2 regions of the Anaerostipes caccae L1-92 genome follow, and region 2 is predicted to be linked to the other one. Evidence: a T-box and tRNA genes for the amino acid it is inferred to sense, from the RefSeq annotation. Region 2 holds a T-box; the other holds one or more tRNA genes.
The links. A T-box is a leader RNA that pairs with one kind of tRNA and senses whether it is charged. The one in region 2 lies ahead of pheS (phenylalanine--tRNA ligase subunit alpha), so its partner is inferred to be a tRNA-Phe.
Positions count from the first base shown of each region.

Region 1: it has a tRNA-Phe gene. The T-box ahead of pheS (phenylalanine--tRNA ligase subunit alpha) is inferred to sense a tRNA for this amino acid. The anticodon was not compared.

Region 1 is NZ_AP023027.1:563,899-572,886, reverse strand. Features, by position in the region: gene ANCC_RS02935 (efflux RND transporter permease subunit) at 1-1,503, shown strand, start outside; gene ANCC_RS02930 (coiled-coil domain-containing protein) at 1,506-3,398, shown strand; gene ANCC_RS02925 (MATE family efflux transporter) at 3,455-4,819, opposite strand; gene ANCC_RS02920 (MarR family winged helix-turn-helix transcriptional regulator) at 4,938-5,363, opposite strand; gene ANCC_RS02915 (NAD(P)-dependent malic enzyme) at 5,430-6,584, opposite strand; gene ANCC_RS02910 (GNAT family N-acetyltransferase) at 6,634-7,119, opposite strand; tRNA gene ANCC_RS02905 (tRNA-Gly) at 7,236-7,306, opposite strand; tRNA gene ANCC_RS02900 (tRNA-Phe) at 7,339-7,411, opposite strand; gene ANCC_RS02895 (Crp/Fnr family transcriptional regulator) at 7,485-8,159, opposite strand; gene ANCC_RS02890 (ATP-binding protein) at 8,254-8,862, shown strand; gene ANCC_RS02885 (HAD domain-containing protein) at 8,859-8,988, opposite strand, start outside.
Region 2 is NZ_AP023027.1:1,314,715-1,323,702, forward strand. Features, by position in the region: gene ANCC_RS06440 (beta/alpha barrel domain-containing protein) at 1-108, opposite strand, end outside; gene ANCC_RS06445 (ChbG/HpnK family deacetylase) at 134-898, opposite strand; gene ANCC_RS06450 (PTS system mannose/fructose/sorbose family transporter subunit IID) at 909-1,733, opposite strand; gene ANCC_RS06455 (PTS mannose/fructose/sorbose/N-acetylgalactosamine transporter subunit IIC) at 1,746-2,510, opposite strand; gene ANCC_RS06460 (PTS sugar transporter subunit IIB) at 2,525-3,001, opposite strand; gene ANCC_RS06465 (PTS sugar transporter subunit IIA) at 2,998-3,411, opposite strand; gene ANCC_RS06470 (transcriptional regulator) at 3,674-6,019, shown strand; T-box leader at 6,073-6,246, shown strand; gene pheS (phenylalanine--tRNA ligase subunit alpha) at 6,316-7,335, shown strand; gene pheT (phenylalanine--tRNA ligase subunit beta) at 7,390-8,988, shown strand, end outside.

The DNA.
Region 1 (8,988 bases), 750 kb from region 2:
TCCCTGCTGACGCCGGTCCTGTTTCTGGCAAGCATCGGCATCGCGATCCTGTATAACCTTGGAAGCAATATTTTTCTCGGAGAAATCTCTTACATAACGAAGGCACTGACGGCGATTCTTCAGCTGGGTGTGACGATGGATTATTCCATCTTCCTGCTCCACAGCTATGAAGATAACAAGGTACGGTTTGACAACGACAAACAAAGAGCCATGGCTCATGCAATTTCCAACACCTTTAAGTCTGTTGCCGGAAGTTCCGTTACGACGATTGCAGGTTTCGCAGCCCTTTGTTTTATGACCTTTGCCCTCGGCATGAACATCGGTGTGGTCATGGCCAAAGGCGTGGTCATCGGTGTGATCTGCTGCGTAACGCTTCTGCCGTCCCTGATCCTGATCTTTGACAAATGGATCGACAAGACGACACACAAATCCATCATCCCGGATCTGTCCAACGCTTCCCACTTTATCACGAAGCATTACAAGGCAGCGATTTTGATCTTTCTGATCCTTTTGTTTCCTGCCGTTTACGGAAACAACAACACACAGATCTACTATAACATTGATAAATCACTGCCCCAGTCTCTTCCGAGCAATGTTGCAAATAAGAAGCTGAGCGACGATTTTCATATGAGCAATATCCATATGGTCATGCTGAAATCCGGCATGTCCGCAAAGGAAAAGTCTCAGATGCAGAAAAAGATCGAACAGGTAGACGGTGTCAAATGGGTTCTCGGCATGGATTCTGTAGTAGGTTCCGCCGTTCCGACCGATATGATTCCGGGCACGATCAGCGAAAACCTCATCAGTCCCCATTATGAGATGGAGTTTATCTGTTCCGACTACAAAACCGCAACCGATCAGGTCAACCGGCAGATCGCGAAGATCAATACCATCGTAAAAAGTTACAGCAAAGAATCCATGGTAATCGGGGAAGCCCCCCTTACAAAGGATCTTGCAGACGTAACCAATGTGGATCTCCGCAATGTCAACATCGCTTCGATCGCAGCCATTTTTATCATTATTATGATCGTATTTAAATCGGCATCCCTTCCGGTTATTTTGGTAGCCGTCATTGAATTTGCCATCTGCGTCAATATGGCTATCCCATATTATACCGGGGAGGAACTGCCTTTCGTGGCAAGCATTGTCATAGGCACCATTCAGCTGGGCGCAACCGTAGATTATGCGATCCTGATGACCAGCCGCTATCAGAAAGAACGTATCCGCGGAAATACAAAACGGAAATCCATCCGCATCGCCCACGAGACATCCATGCTTTCTATTATTACAAGCGGACTCAGCTTTTTTGCCGCAACGTTCGGAGTAGCGCTTTACTCCAAGATCGATATGATCAGTTCGATCTGTACTCTGCTCGCCAGAGGAGCCGTCATCAGTACGGTCAGCGTTGTGTGCATCCTTCCGGCGATGTTTATGATATTTGATAAATTAATTTGCAAAACAACCTTTGGCATGGGCCATATTCAGGAAATAAAGGAGGACTAAACATGAGGAAAAAGACATTGAGCAGGGCTTTGGCCATGGCAGCTTCACTGGTTCTGTGCGCTTCAATGGCCGCAGCTCCGGTATATGCAGCCGATTCCCAGGAAAAAGAGGAAACTGTCTATGTAAAAGCAGACGCTGAAGGCAATACACAGACAGTCATTGTCAGCGACTGGCTGAAAAACAAAAAGAAATCGGCTGAAATCAAAGATGCTACTGATTTAAATGACATCGAAAATGTGAAAGGTGACGAGACTTTTCAGAAAGGCGGCAAACACAGCATCACCTGGGATGCCAACGGCAATGACATCTATTATCAGGGAAAAACCGACAAAGAACTTCCGGTCTCCATGCAGGTAACTTATTATCTGGACGGCAAAGAAATCAGCCCGAAGGATTTGGTGGGAAAGAGCGGAAAAGTCCGGGTACGCTATGAGTTTACAAACCATGATGTACACAACGGGATCTATACGCCGTTTACCATGATCACCGCTGTGGTACTGCCCACAGAACATTTCTCAAACGTGAAAATGGAAAACGCCAAGGATATTTCCGACGGCAGCAAACACATTCTCATGGGTGTGGCCTTCCCCGGACTGTCAGACAGCCTGAAGCTGAAAGACAGTGCCATCGGCCAAAAATTTGATATTCCGGATTCCTTTGAATTTACTGCGGATGTGAAGAATTTCCAGATGACAGTAACCGCAACTGTGGCATCTGCCGACACTCTCTCAGAGTTCGGCCTGGATAAAGCGGATTCGATCGATGAACTGAATGATTCTCTGACTACTCTCTCCAATGCATCAGAGAAACTGGTAAATGGTTCCGGGGAACTGCTCTCAGGAGTCAAGGAGTTAAGAGATGCTTCCAAAACTCTGAAAAACGGCACCGCAGTCCTCAACAAAAAGACCAAAGAACTGTCCAAAGGCTTAAATACTCTGGACGATAAAAAGGATGATCTTATTTCCGGAGCCAAAAAACTCAGCAAAGGCACCAAGGATCTAAAGGCAGGGACCAGCGAACTGGAGAAGAAAACAAAGTCTCTTCCATCTATGATGAAGGAGCTTGCCTCCGGTCTGGAAAGTATGAAGTCTCTGACCGGCAGCCTTCCGAGCCAGCAAAAACTTCAGGAGCTTGCTTCCGGCCTGAACTCCATTACTTCCTCTTTTGAGACCATCAAAAGCGCCAACACTCAGTACAGCCAGGCACTTCAGGGACAGATCGACAGCCTTACCGCTATGCTCGGCAGAGGAACGGTTACGGATGCCTCTGACATTGGTGATATTAAAACTGCAATCGGAACCATGCAGGCCATTCAGGGCAAGATGAAAGACGAAAATGACACTATCGACCAGCAGAGCAAGGCTTTATCCTCTTCCTTAGCTCCCGCAAAGGCATTGATCCAGAAACTGAGCGATCCGTCCACTCAAGCATCCTTTAAAAAATTAAACAGCCTGGACACCAGAGAACTGACCACTGCTGCATCCAGTCTCCGTTCGGCGGCAGTGAAACTGAATAAAGGCGCCGGAGATCTGTCATCCGGGCAGAGCAGTCTGGTATCCGGAACCAACCAGCTGGGACAGGGAATCCACACCGCAGCATCCGGGGGCAAAAAATTGAGTTCCGCGACCGGCACGCTGGCATCCGGCGGCAGCAAACTTTCCTCCGGTACAGATGCACTGTACACAGGGGCTGACACCCTCAATACGGGCCTGATTCAGTTTAACCAGGACGGCATAAAACGTCTGGTAAACATCATGGACCATGATGTCCAAAACACTCTGGATCGGATCAATGACACGGTAAAACAGGGCGATAAGTATCAGACCTTTACAAAAAAAGCAAAAGGAACAAAAGGCAGTGTCAAATTCATGATCGAGACAGAAGAAATCGAGTAATAATTGCCTCAAAAAGAGCCATGGAATGGTTTTAAATACCGATTCCATGGCTCTTTTTATGCTTCCGCCTTTTGTAATTCCAGTTCTTTCTCTCTTTCCTTCAATTCCTTTGCTATCTTTATAAACAGCAGGAAGGAAACACCCAGCGACGCCAAATCCGCCACAGGCTGGGCAAATACGATTCCCTCAAGTCCAAATAAATAATTTGTGATCAGCAGAACCGGGAAGAATACAAGCCCCTGCCGGCTCAGTGACAGGATAAGGGACGGAATTGCTTTTCCCATCGCCTGGAACCCAAACATAAAGACGAACATGATGCCGATAACCGGGCCGGAGATCATTAAGACTCTCAGCATTCTCACACCGTGGGCTACCACCGATCCGTCGTTGATAAATGCCTGGATGATCGGCTCTGTAAACAGCAGATAAAGCAGTGACAGCACTGTTCCCATGATCACATTGCATGCCATGGAAAACTTCATCGTCTTCTTCATCTTCTCCAGATTTCCTGACCCGTAACAGTATCCGATCAGAGGAGCGACACCTGAGCCCAGTCCGATCTGCACGAGAATGACAAGCATATTTGCCTTCATAGCTACACCCATGGCCGCCACCGGAATGTCACCGTAAGATGCGAGAAAATTATTCAGAATAATATTTGCTGTGCTCATCAGAATATTATTGATCGACGCGGGTATCCCAATGGCAAATACCCCCGAAAGGATTCTTTCTTTTGCCGTAAAGTGCTTCGGCGAAATTGAAAGTCCTGTCTTCATCTTTGCAAAGAAAAACAGATAAAACACAACCGTACAAATATTTCCGATGATAGTTGCGATGGCCGCACCCGCGACTCCCATGTTCATGCCCAGAATCATCACCGGGTCCAGCACGATATTGACGATGGTCCCGATCATCATTCCGATCATGGAAATCTTGGCGGCTCCCTCTCCTCTGACTACATTGTTAAAGGCCATGGAGATTACGACAAAGACAGATCCCAGACCGATATAGGTCAGATAGCTCCGCGCGTATTCTTCTGTGTTGGGACTGCATCCGATCAGTTTCAGAATAACCGGCATTCCTCCCAGAAAGACGATCATCATGATGACGCCTGCTATGATACTGCCATAAAAGCAAAAACTGCTGATCTTCTTTACCTTTTCTGTCTCTCCCTCTCCAAGCATCCTGGAGATATAGGAACATCCGCCGATGCCAAAAATATTTCCTACCGCCATGAGCAGCATAAATACCGGCGTCGTCAGAGACACTGCCGCAACCTGGTTTGGGTCTCCGGTCTGTCCGACAAAAAAAGTGTCGGCCATATTATAAAAAATAGTTACAAGCATACTCAGCACTGTGGGCAGGGCCAGCGTGGCCACCGCTTTAGGCACCGGATATGATTCAAATACCTTATTATCCATTCGTTTCTTCCTCCTTTTATCGTAAATGCAGCCAGCTACATAATGGACTCTAATAAAATTTCACGTCTGTAATAAAAATGAAAGCGCCGCAGGGCACTTTCATCTGCTGTTTTCTATCTTATTCCAGGCTTTCGAGTACTTTTCCGAGCAATTCACAGAGTCTTTGTGACTCTTCTTCCGACAATGCTTTTCTGATGCGCATTTCTTCTTCTCTCAGGTGGACTTCCATTTCACTTTTTAAATCCAGCCCTTTCTGTGTGAGAATCACATTGCGGCATCTCTTATTCTCTTCATCCACAACACAGTATAAAAATCCTTTCGTCTCCAGACGCCTTAAAATACCGATGACCGTGGAATGTTTCACTCTCATGAATTCTCCGATATCTTTCTGGGTTATCTTCCGGTTCTGATGTTCTGCCAGATATAAAAGCAGTTCCATCTGGGAATAAGTCACATTCAGGCAGCGCAGTTTCTGATTCATATGCTGAGTAAACTTATCGTGGATATGTTTAAATCTGGCTCCGATTTCCCGTTCCTGGTTCATAATCCGCCTCCATATGTAGTGCACTACATATTCTACAAGACTGGACCAAAAATTTCAACCATTAATTTATTTCCGGCTCTCTGCCTTTACCGCATCTGCAACCGCACTGCAAACCCGCTTATCGAACACTCCGGGGATAATATAATCCTCGTTTAATTCTTCCTCAGCTATGATTCCCGCGATTGCCCGGGCCGCCGCCATCTTCATCTCTTCTGTAATCTGAGAAGCTCTGGCATCCAAAGCCCCGCGGAAAATTCCAGGGAACACCAGCACGTTATTGATCTGATTCGGAAAATCCGAACGGCCGGTAGCTACCACCTTCGCCCCGCCTTTTTTCGCCTCATCCGGCATAATCTCAGGCACTGGATTTGCCATGGCAAATACTACCGGGTCCTTTGCCATAGACGCGACCATCTCTGATGTGACAATATTCGGTGCAGAAACGCCGATAAACACGTCTTTTCCCTTCATAATCTCAGAGAGATCTCCTGTCTGTCTGTCTTTATTTGTTTTTTCCGCCATTTCTTTCTGTGCATCATTCATCCATGCTTCCCCCGGACACAGGGCGCCTTTCTGGTCAACGAGCACCGCGTCTTTTACCCCGAACTGAAGCAGAAGCTTACAGATAGAAATACCGGCAGAACCCGCTCCGTTGATCACTATCTTTGCATCTTCCAGCTTCTTTCCCGCAAATTTCAGCGCATTGATCAGCCCTGCTGCCACGACAATGGCTGTCCCGTGCTGATCGTCATGAAACACCGGTATATCCAGCTCTTCTTTCAGCCTGCGTTCTATTTCAAAACATCTCGGCGCAGAGATATCTTCCAGATTGATCCCTCCGAATGTAGGCGCCAGATTTTTTACTGTCTTTATGATCTCTTCCGCATCTTTCGTGTCCAGACAGATCGGAAACGCATCGATATCGGCAAACTCTTTAAATAAAATCGCTTTTCCTTCCATGACCGGCATGGCCGCCTCCGGTCCGATATCACCAAGGCCGAGTACTGCTGTCCCGTCGGAAACCACAGCTACCAGATTTCCTTTTGCAGTGTAGCGGTACACATCCTCTTTGCAGTCCCTGATCTTTCGGCACGGTTCTGCCACTCCGGGTGTATAAGCTGTACTCAGGTCTTCTCTCGTCTCAACCGTCACCTTTGACCTTACCGCCACTTTTCCTCTGTTTTCTTCGTGCATCTTCAGCGCCAATTCATTGTAATCCATGACCTTCTCCTTTATGAATCTCTTTCATCTACGGTTTTCTTTTATTATATTACAGTGTGATATAAAATAAAATAATGTCTTCATATCTGCCGTCTGCCAAGCGGTAGCCCCCGGGCACTGTCCCGAGCCGCTGAAATCCAAGCCGGTCATAAAGTCTCAGCGCACCCTGATTAGACGCTACCACCGCATTAAACTGCAGAATTTTATATCCCAGCTCTCTCGCCCTTTCCATACAGTCCAAAACCAGCTGTTCTCCAATATGCCGTCCTCTTGCATCTTTGCTGACCGCATAGGAGGCATTGGATAAATGTCCGCACCTGCCCACATTATTCGGATGCAGTATATAAAGTCCAAGAATCTTTCCATCCGATTCAGCCACCCCAGTATAAGACTGGCCTGCAAAAAATTCTTCTGCTTCCTTTAAAGAAAAAGTATCTTCCTGCGGAAACGCATTGGCCTCCTCCACTACCTGATTCCATATCGCTGTCATCTCTTCTAAATCTTCTTTTTTAAACTGTCTCACCGTAAGTTCCATGTACAATCCACTCCTTTTTCTCACTCTTTTGATCCCGCAGCTTTTGCATACCGGTCAAAGCTGCCGCGGAAGAAAGAAAAAAGCCATCTTAGAGATATCTCTAAAACGGCTTGCTAAGCGGGTGATGGGAATCGAACCCACGTGATCAGCTTGGAAGGCTGGAGTTCTACCATTGAACTACACCCGCATATATGACAGAGTCTTTTCAATTCTCTGTAATGCCCAGAGCCGGAATCGAACCAGCGACACGAGGATTTTCAGTCCTCTGCTCTACCGACTGAGCTATCTGGGCATGTCTCATTTCTGCGACTTCTATACTTTACCATATCATAAAGCCCAAATCAAGAACTTTTTTAGATTTTTTGTCACCCTGCGGAATTATCCTGTCTCTCTTCAACCGCAATGATATTTTTCTCAACAGACAAAACACCTTCCGTCTGGAGTTTTCTCAGCTCCACCATCATACCGCTCCTGTCCACACACAGATAATCGGCCAGATCTTTTTTAGAAAAAGGAAGCTTAATCCGGGATGTTTTCTGCTTCTCCTGTTCCTGGTTTATATATGCGAGAATCTTTTCCCTTGTAGTCCTTTTTTCAAGACACTCCAGCTTTTGATTTAAACGTACATTCTTTTCAGCCAAAAGCACAACCATATTTTCAATCAGCCTCTGGTGAAACGCACAGCTGGCGTCGCAGGTCGTCAGTACCTTATGGTAATTCAAGAACAGCACCGTACAATCTCTGGCACATTCAACCGATACAGGCAGCTCCGCATCCGGAAGACAGCCATAGGTCTCTCCGAACACATCACCCGGCCCAATATGGGCAAGAATCGCTCTCCTCCCCTCAAAATCATCTCTGACGATCAGGACTTCTCCTTCCACGATGATCCCCACTTCATCCATCCTGTCTCCATTCAGACAGATAGTATCCCTGGAAGCATACGTTTCTTTTCTGGCTGACAGACAGCCCAGCATGCCCTCTAAGTCCTCCTCTTTTATTCCTCGGAACAGGGGACAATGAGATAATATTTGCTCCATTTTACAACTCTCCTCTAAATATGTTGATTTTTCAACAGACAACTCGTGCTCATTATAGTATGATGAGATTACAAACTCAAGGAGGAAATTAAAAATGATACGACAAATAATTAAAATAGATGAGGAAAAATGTAATGGATGCGGTCTCTGCGCTTCTGCCTGCCACGAAGGTGCCATTCAGATGATCGGCGGAAAAGCAAAACTGATCCGGGATGATTACTGCGACGGACTCGGAAACTGCCTTCCAATGTGTCCGACCGGCGCCATCTCCTTTGAAGACAGGGAGGCCCCGGACTACAACAAAGCGGCAGTTCTTGAAAACCAGAGAAAGAATAATATGAGTGCGCTGCGCCAATGGCCGGTACAGATCCAGCTGGTGCCTGTGAACGCCCCGTACTTTGACAACGCCCACCTTTTGGTTGCCGCCGACTGTACCGCATTCGCACACGGAAACTTTCACGAACAGTTTATGAAACAGAAAGTCACCTTAGTCGGCTGTCCAAAACTGGACCCCGTGGACTACTCAGAAAAGCTGACAGAGATCATCCGCCAAAACAATTTAAAGAGCATCACCGTCACCCGGATGGAAGTCCCCTGCTGCGGAGGGCTGGAAAATGCGGTGCGCACTGCCCTTGAACAGAGCAAAAAATCCATTCCGCTCAATGTTATCACCATTTCTACCGAAGGGATCATCCTGGATTAAGAACTTTGATTTAAAATATCCACTGCCTTTCCGGCCAGCTCTCTGGTAAGCCCGCCTTCCATGAAGCTTGTGCGGACCCAGTGTTCTCCCAGGCTGTACTCTTCCCAATCATAATCCGTATCATCA
Region 2 (8,988 bases):
ATCCAGGCATCCCTGAGCGATCTCATAACCACGTTCCACAGTATCCACCCGGACGATTGCCATTAAGCCGGTTTTTTTGATTCCTAAAATAATTTCTTCCTTTTTCATTTTTATCTCTTCTTTCTTTTATAAGTTATAAGTCTCTGGATGTAATAAATTTCATTTTGTCTAATTTAGCCTTTTTGAAACTATCTTCAAGATGCGTACCGCCTGTGTAGTTATCAATAAAATAACCCTCGACCAAGACAGGATGAACGTATACCTCTGCCTTCTTTTCTTTCATAAGCTGGGGATTCCTGCTCTTGCGGTTTTTATCAAAGGTGGCCACACTGCTGGAATAGTCTGTATGACGAAGGTGCAGCTGATTCATTTTTTTCTTCCACTGGGTGCCGTAGAAATGCCGCCATTTACTCCCGTTAAAAAAACTGTTTCCAATGTAACGGACAGATTCAAATTTGTATTTTTTTAACAAGGGTATCAATCCGTAAAGAACCGGAATATCATAAAATGCACAGTGGTGGGAGTCTATATTCATTAGAGAAAAACCTCCGCTTAAATACTTTTGGATCTGTGCTTCTATTTCCTCTGCGATGACATCTGCGTACATTGGTGTAACCCGGTGCAGAAAATCGGGGTGATAATCAAACAGATCTGATCTGGCATATTGTTTCAGCTTTTTAATCCCGGAGGTTAACGGTGTCCCGTCGAACAGATTGATATGTAAGCCGACCTTGTGCTTAAAGTTATTTTTTTCTGCCAGGGACACTGCCTCATCAAAATAATTCGTGTTGGTCACGACAGAAGCCTGGGAGCAAAAACCTTCATTGAAGGCTTTTGCGATTCCCAGATTCGCTTCATGGGTCAATCCAAAATCGTCAGCATTTAGTATAATTTTCATGGTTTATCCTCTAAAAGAATCCGATCAGTGTTCCCACTGTGCCAATTAGGATCAGCACCAGCAATATGATGTTTACATTGACTTTTTTTCTCAACATAAATACAGTTAATAGAGTGATTCCCAACGGCAGTATACCTTTTAAGATACTGTCAAATACCGCAGTCTGCACGTCCAGTGTACCTGTGCTTAAATTTAACTTTAATCCGCAGGACACAGTTACATAAGATGCCACCAGTCCTCCCAGTACAGTTGCCCCGACGATGGTTGCTTTTTCGGTTACTTTGTTTAATAAACCGCTTCCGATGATCTTTCCGATTCCTTCGCGTCCCATATAGTAACCTTTGGTATAGGATAAGTAACCAAGACCGAATAACACAACACCAATGATCAATAAGTAGATGATCGGTCCTAAGAAGTTGCCGGCCTTTGCCATACCAAGGATAATACCCAATGCTATGGGGGATAACGTTCCCTGCCAGATTGTGTCGCCGATACCTGCCAGAGGTCCCATCAAACCTGTTTTGATGCTTGAGATCATTTCTTCGTCTACATCTTCACCGTTTGCTTTTTGCTCTTCTAAGGCAAGAGTAATCCCTAAGATACAGCCTCCTACATTCGGTTCTGTATTAAAGAACTCCATGTGTCGTTTGCATGCGTCTTTTAATTCCTGTGTCTCTTTTCCGTATAATTTTTCCAGACTCGGCGCCAGAGTATGCAGCACCCCGGAAGCCTGCATTCGTTCATAGTTGTAGGTTGAATGGCTGAAGAATGTCCAGATCAGATAGGACTTAATGATATCTTTTTTACTTAATCTCTTTTTTTCTATGGTTTCCATGTTGATTCCTCCCTAACTTAAAGCTGAACTTTCGCTGTTCTGTAAAAGTGCTATAATCACTGCTAAAATACCGATGACCACCAGTGGCAGGTTGATATAAATAGATAAAATAAAACCTAACAGCAGATATAAGTATGCTTTTGCCCCAGCGTTAGATAAGATGGCTTTAAAATTCATTGCAATACCAAGGGCAGGAAGAATTGTCCCGATCGTAGTCAATACATCAATCACTGGTGTCCCTTTTAATGCCTGCAGCATACTTGTAATAACACCTGACCCGCTATATACGGCAATTGCTACCGGAATGGTATAAATGATACACTTAAAAATCTGGGAAGGAACGATGTTATAGAAAATAATTTTCTTTACATCTCCTGTCTCCGCAATTTTATCGGTTCTATGGACAATGAAAATATCCCCTGTCATATAAATCATCCATAACAAGTTGCCCAGCAAGGAAATCGGTACTGCAAGTGTCACTGCGACTCCTGTGGACGCATTTGAAATGATTGCCAGTGCTGTTCCGACAGTTCCCGCCAGGCCCTCATCCATGGTCTGGGCGCCGCCTGCCGTAATCTGTGCAAGATAGGTTACATTGATCGCCGCACCGACCATACAGCCTTTGACAGGATCGCCTAAGATAAGACCAACCAGGATTCCGGATATTAAAGGCCTTCTCAGCGCCCAGCTCATGTTAACAGTAAGCCATGGTGTCCCATTTGCTCCCAAATAGTAGACCAGGCCAATCAAAACTGCCTGTAAAATTGAAATATGCATGTTTCTCCCTCCGCTTAAAGTATTTTATTTATCTCTACAGTTTCCATATTTGGCACGACCTGAATATACACATGTATATGTTGTGCTGACAATTGCTTCAACATATCTCTCTCTTTATCACTTGCTGAAATATTTTTATATAATTTTTTTCGTTCTTGAGTAGAACCCATTCCGCCTAAATTGATTTCTTTTACTTGGACACCTTTTTCAAGCAAATCCAGAAAAACTTTGGGTCCCTTTGCTAAAAGAATGATGTTTTTATCCTTATCTTTTATCTTTTCTAAATACTCTGCGGCGTCGTCAATGGTCATTGCCTGAGCGTTTAGGTGCTTTGGTACTGCACCTGTAATGACTGCACTTAAAAATGGATCCTTTGCGACTTTGTCGTCTACAATCACAATTTCATTCCCTCCCACATGCTGGACCCATGCTGTCATGACTTGGCCGTGAATCAAACGGTCATCAATCCGTGATAATACTATTTTGCTCATAATGTCCCTCCTCTCTCCATATTTAATGATAATTTGGCAATTCCCTGTTTTCCGGTCTCAACAAGATAATCTGCCAGCTCATCCAATTTCATATCGTTTCTTTTCAAAGCTGCTTCCACCAGCATAGATAGATTAATTCCCGACACACAGATAACATGTTTATCCCTGTTATGATGAATCGCCTGGGCTGCGGCATTGTATGGGCTGGCTCCTAATAAGTCTGTCATGAATAAGATATCGTGATCTGTGTCCGCGGCAAAAGAATCGACCCTTTTGATAAAAGTATCAATACTGTCCTCATGCCGCAATCCAAGAAACCATATATTTTCCTGCTTCCCTATCATAAGTTCCAATGCATCGATCATACCTTCTGCAAGTCCCCCGTGTGTCGCCACTATAATGTCTGTCATCTACATCCTCCTTTATCCGTTAATATGGTAATTCGTTCTGTATGCGCTTACATCACTTGGGCATATCCTAACCCACAATCTTTATATACGCAAATTTTTTATATACACACTTAATTTACACTCTATTTGAGTTTTTTACTGTGGATTTTGCGTAAATTTTAAGTTTCGTGTATGATAAGTGTATATTAATTACATCTGATTCAATTTGTGTGTGTTATAGAAACACCGTAATCAGCACCAAATATACGCAGGAGATATGGCCATGTCTACGAACAAAGAGAAGATTTTATCCTATTTAAAAGAAGAAACCTTGCAAAGCATCAATCATCATAATTTTACCTTTGAAAAATGCAATGCGCTTATTCTGTCGATGGATTTATATATTGACAGGACAAACGTGTCACGTATCCTAAATGATCTGCACAAAGAAGGAAAATTAATCAAGAAGGCAGGACGCCCCACCACTTTTATTTCAAGAGAGATCATCCGGAACTCTTTTCCTTTTGCATCCATCCCTGATACATTGAATAAAAATGAAACTATTTCAGACTTCATCCGATATGACGTACCTACAAAAGAACAGACCATCGTCCAGTCATTTTCTATGGTCGGAAGTCAGCAAAATGGGTCCTTATATGAAGCTGTAACCAGAATCCTGCCTGTGTTTTATCTCCCCAAATATTTCTTTAAGATCTTTTTTATGCAGGGGGAAGCTGGGACGGGGAAGAAGTTTTTCTTAGAAGAAATGTTAAACCGTGCAAAAATGTTGGGATTGGCTTCCCGGGAATCATCGGTTTATTATATCGAATTCAGCGATATCTACGTCAATCTAAGAAAGACCATAGAGATGATGGAAAAGGATCATAATATTTTTATCCTGGCAATCGAGTTTGTTCAAAAAAACGTAGACGCTGAAGTCTTAAGCGGTTTTGTACATTCTCTTGAAATTCAATATAAAAATAAAAAAGACGCGCCGATGATTGCCTTTATCGGGGCATCAGAATTACAGTCAGACCTGCTTCATTCCATCAGTCCTGTCATCCTGAACTTTCCTTCCGCAAAAGACCGGCCGCAATCAGAATTGATTTCGATTCTATTGAGTATGATCCAAAAAGAGAGCAACCGTTTAGATAAAACAATGTTTGTATCTTCCCAGTTCATTCAGCTGGTTTTACATAAGTGCAGCAATCTGCATCAATTAGAAAATGAGATTTTATATACAATTTCAAGGATTCTCTATACATCAAGTACTGCAGGTAAAAACAATGAACTTATGTTAGATGCATCGGTTTTGCTTGATAGTGAAAGGGATGAAATTATAAAATCCATTCCAGAACTAAAGGCAGAGATCCCTGACAAGATACAAATCAGACCAAACGGAGAAATTGATTTTGATAAATTGTTTCTTAACTCCAATGAGCTTTTGGCTGAAACAAAAAATATAGTTTCAGATTATTTTACAAAGCAGCTGCTGATCTGTTCCAGGGTGACTGCCGCTGTATCTGAGAACAGTTATTCCGGCGATAGGCTTATTTCAGGGATCACAAAGGCATTCAATAAAAGTGTATTCTGCCAGGACCCATTTTTAAAAGAAAAAGTGGAACATATGATTCTGTCTGTATTCCGGAAAGATAAAAGTCTGGATATTGTGAAGGAAACCCCTTCTATGGACATTCAAACACCACAGATGAAAGCACTGTTAAACAATCTGATTCAATTAGCACAGACAAACCACTGCAAACTGTCAAAAACCCAAGAAAAAATGATCCAATCTATACTGGCATATGCCCACTTAATCATGAGTGATATCCATATTCCTGTGATTATTACCTCAAAATATCATTTGTTGGCAAGCAATTACGCAAATCTCTTCAATTTATTCTTTGACCGGAGAATCATTCATACCTTTCCTGCTGTTTTATCCGGAAAAAGAAATGAGACACGAACGAACCTTGAGAATTTATATGAATTTGCGGTCAGTATTAATCGGGGACAGGGGGTCCTGATCTTATCAGACGCGGATATGAAACAAACCATTACCAATTACTTTTTTCCTAAGACGAAGGTATTGTCTTATAATGTCCAGTTTCATTCCTTTATTCTGGTGAAAGAGATTTTAAAGCTGTCTGTGAAGAAAAATGCCAGTATTATTTCCATCATCCCAAACCTGTTAATAAGCCAGAATGATGAGATGAAGATATTAAAAGACAACCAGTTAAAGAGTTATACTTTAAGATCCGCAGATAAACATCTCTTGTTTGCGTCCAAGCTTACCCCCGGAATCAATACGTTTACAACGAATGAACTATTTTTTCGTGCTCTGAGAGCAATTGCAAAGAAGCTTGATATCAAGTTAAATAACAGCCTGATCTTTGAATTCCTTTTTCATGCAAACTGTATCTTATTTCAGAAGAAACATAATTTTGATTTTTCTAAAAATGTCATGGATCACATGGATATTGATTATGCTGTCTTAGAGGTCATCCAGGAGAAAATACAGGAGCTGTCCTCGCCTGATTTTCATGTATCTGCATTTACCATGAAGGATTATCAGATTCTGTATGAGGCTGTTTTCCACAGTGCGCTGCAGAGCTTATGGGAGAGATAAAGAATCGGTTTTCCGTCTTGACATTCCGCTTTTGTGTGATAAAATAAGGAATGATAAAGACAGAGAAGGTGCACAGTAAGGAAGTCTTTCCCGAATTTCACACCGGAGTCGTATCCCTGAAAGAACAGTAGGGGATAACGTTATCTGCACGTTACGCAGGAGACTAAGAGCCAGGTCGTTTTTTCCTGGAATTAGGGTGGTACCGCGAGATGATTCCCGTCCCTTATATATTTTATATAAGGGATGGGATTTTTTTCATTCTATTAGATCAGATTATAAAACAAGGAGAAGTGATTATGAAGGAGAAACTTGAGGCGATTAAAAAAGAAGCCTTGGAGAAGATCAACACAGCAGATGCCATGGACACTCTGAATGATATCAGGATAGCGGTTCTGGGCAAAAAGGGAGAACTTACCCAGGTATTAAAAGGCATGAAGAATGTTGCCAAAGAAGAACGTCCGATGGTCGGACAGATGGTCAATGACACGAGGGCAGCCGTAGAACAGGCATTGGAAAAGGAGATGGCTCTTCTTAAGAAAAAGATTATGGAAGAAAAGCTCAAAACAGAAGTTATTGATGTGACGCTTCCGGGGAAAGTCCATGAGAAAGGACACCGCCATCCGAACCAGATTGCTCTTGAAGACTTGGAACGGGTATTCATCGGAATGGGTTATGAAGTCGTGGAAGGACCGGAGGTAGAATACGATAAGTATAATTTCGAGATGCTCAATATCCCGGAAAACCATCCGGCAAAAGATGAGCAGGATACCTTCTTTATTTCAAAGGATATTCTTCTGCGCACCCAGACTTCACCGGTACAGGCACGGGTCATGGAGACCGGTCAGATGCCGATCCGTATGATTGCTCCGGGACGGGTGTTCCGCTCTGACGAGGTGGATGCCACCCATTCACCGTCATTCCACCAGGTCGAAGGTCTGGTCGTGGACAAGGGAATCACCTTTGCGGACTTAAAGGGAACCCTTCAGCAGTTTGCCACAGAGTTTTTCGGACCGGAGACAAAGGTGAAATTCCGTCCCCATCACTTCCCATTCACAGAGCCGAGTGCGGAAGTGGACATCACTTGCTTTAAGTGCGGAGGGAAAGGATGCCGTATGTGCAAGGGCAGCGGATGGATCGAGATTCTCGGATGTGGTATGGTGCACCCGAATGTTCTGCGGGCTTGCGGGATCGACCCGGAAGTTTATTCAGGATTTGCATTCGGAATCGGTCTGGAACGTGTGGCGCTCCTGAAGTATGAGATTGACGATATGCGCCTGCTGTATGAAAACGATAAGAGATTTTTGAGCCAGTTTTAACTTTCGGGCGGCAAAGGCAAGTGAATATATTTAGATTTTGAAGGAGAATAGAGAATGAATACACCAATTTCTTGGATCAGGGCATATGTGCCGGATCTTGACTGTACGATACAGGAATATGTAGACAAGATGACACTTTCCGGGTCCAATGTGGAATGCTATGAAGAATTAGATAAAAATCTGGAAAAGATCGTAGTGGGAAAAATTCTTTCCATAGAGAAGCATCCGGATGCCGACAAACTGATCATTTGTCAGGTGGATGTGGGGACGGAAAATGTCCAGATCGTCACCGGAGCAAAGAATGTTTCTGAGGGTGATTTGGTACCGGTCGTTTTAGCAGGGGGGAAAGTGGCCGGCGGCCATGACGGAAGCCCAAACCCGGAAGAGGGAATTAAAATCAAAAAAGGAAAGCTTCGGGGAGTGCCATCCTTTGGCATGATGTGTTCCGTGGAAGAGCTGGGAACAAGCAGAGATATGTATCCCGAAGCACCGGAAGAGGGAATTTATATCTTCCAGAAAGATGTAAAACCGGGAGACGATGCGGTGGAAGCCATGGGACTCCGCGACCAGGTGGTGGAATTTGAGATTACCTCAAACCGTGTGGACTGTTTCAGTATGATCGGTATGGCCAGAGAAGCTGCGGCGACCTTTCGGAAGGAATTTCATCCGCCGGTCGTTACAAAGACAGGCAATGGCGAAGACGTCAATGATTTTATCAAAGTAACCGTAGAGGACACCGATCTTTGTCCGCGTTATACGGCAAGGGTTGTGAAAAATATCAAACTGGCACCGTCGCCGGAATGGATGCAGAGAAGACTTGCAGCTATGGGAATCCGTCCGATTAACAATCTGGTAGATATCACCAACTATGTGATGGAAGAATACGGACAGCCGATGCACGCCTATGATTTGGATACCATAGCTGGAAATGAGATCATCGTGCGGAGGGCAAAGGACGGAGACAAATTTACGACTCTTGACGGTGAAGAACGGAATTTAGACAGTGATGTCCTCATGATCTGTGATGGTGAAAAAGAGGTTGGACTCGCCGGTATCATGGGCGGAGAAAATTCCATGGTCACAGATGATATTAAAACACTTTTATTTGAAGCTGCATGTTTTAACGGAACAAACATCCGTCTGTCCTCAAAGAGGATCGGACTTCGGACTGACGCTTCCAGCAAGTTTGAAAAAGGGCTGGACCCGGAAAATGCCATGGCGGCTATGGACCGTGCATGCCAGCTGATCGAGGAACTGGGAGCAGGAGAAGTGATCGGAGGGGCAGTGGATGTCTATCCGGAACCAAAACAGCCGGTTTGTCTTCCTTTGGAAGTGGATAAGATCAATGCTTTGCTCGGAACGAATATTTCTATGGAAGAGATGATCGAATATTTCAGGCGTATTGATGTGGAATATGATATGAATTCCAACCAATTACGGATTCCTTCTTTCCGGCAGGATTTGAACTGTATGGCGGATCTGGCAGAGGAAGTGGCAAGATTCTACGGATACGACAACATTCCGGTCACTCTGCCGAGAGGAGAAGCGACTGCGGGGAAAAAGCCGTTTAAGATCCGTGTGGAGGATATTGCGAGAGAGTCTGCTGAGCAGAATGGATTCAGCGGAGGAATGTGCTACTCTTTTGAGAGCCCG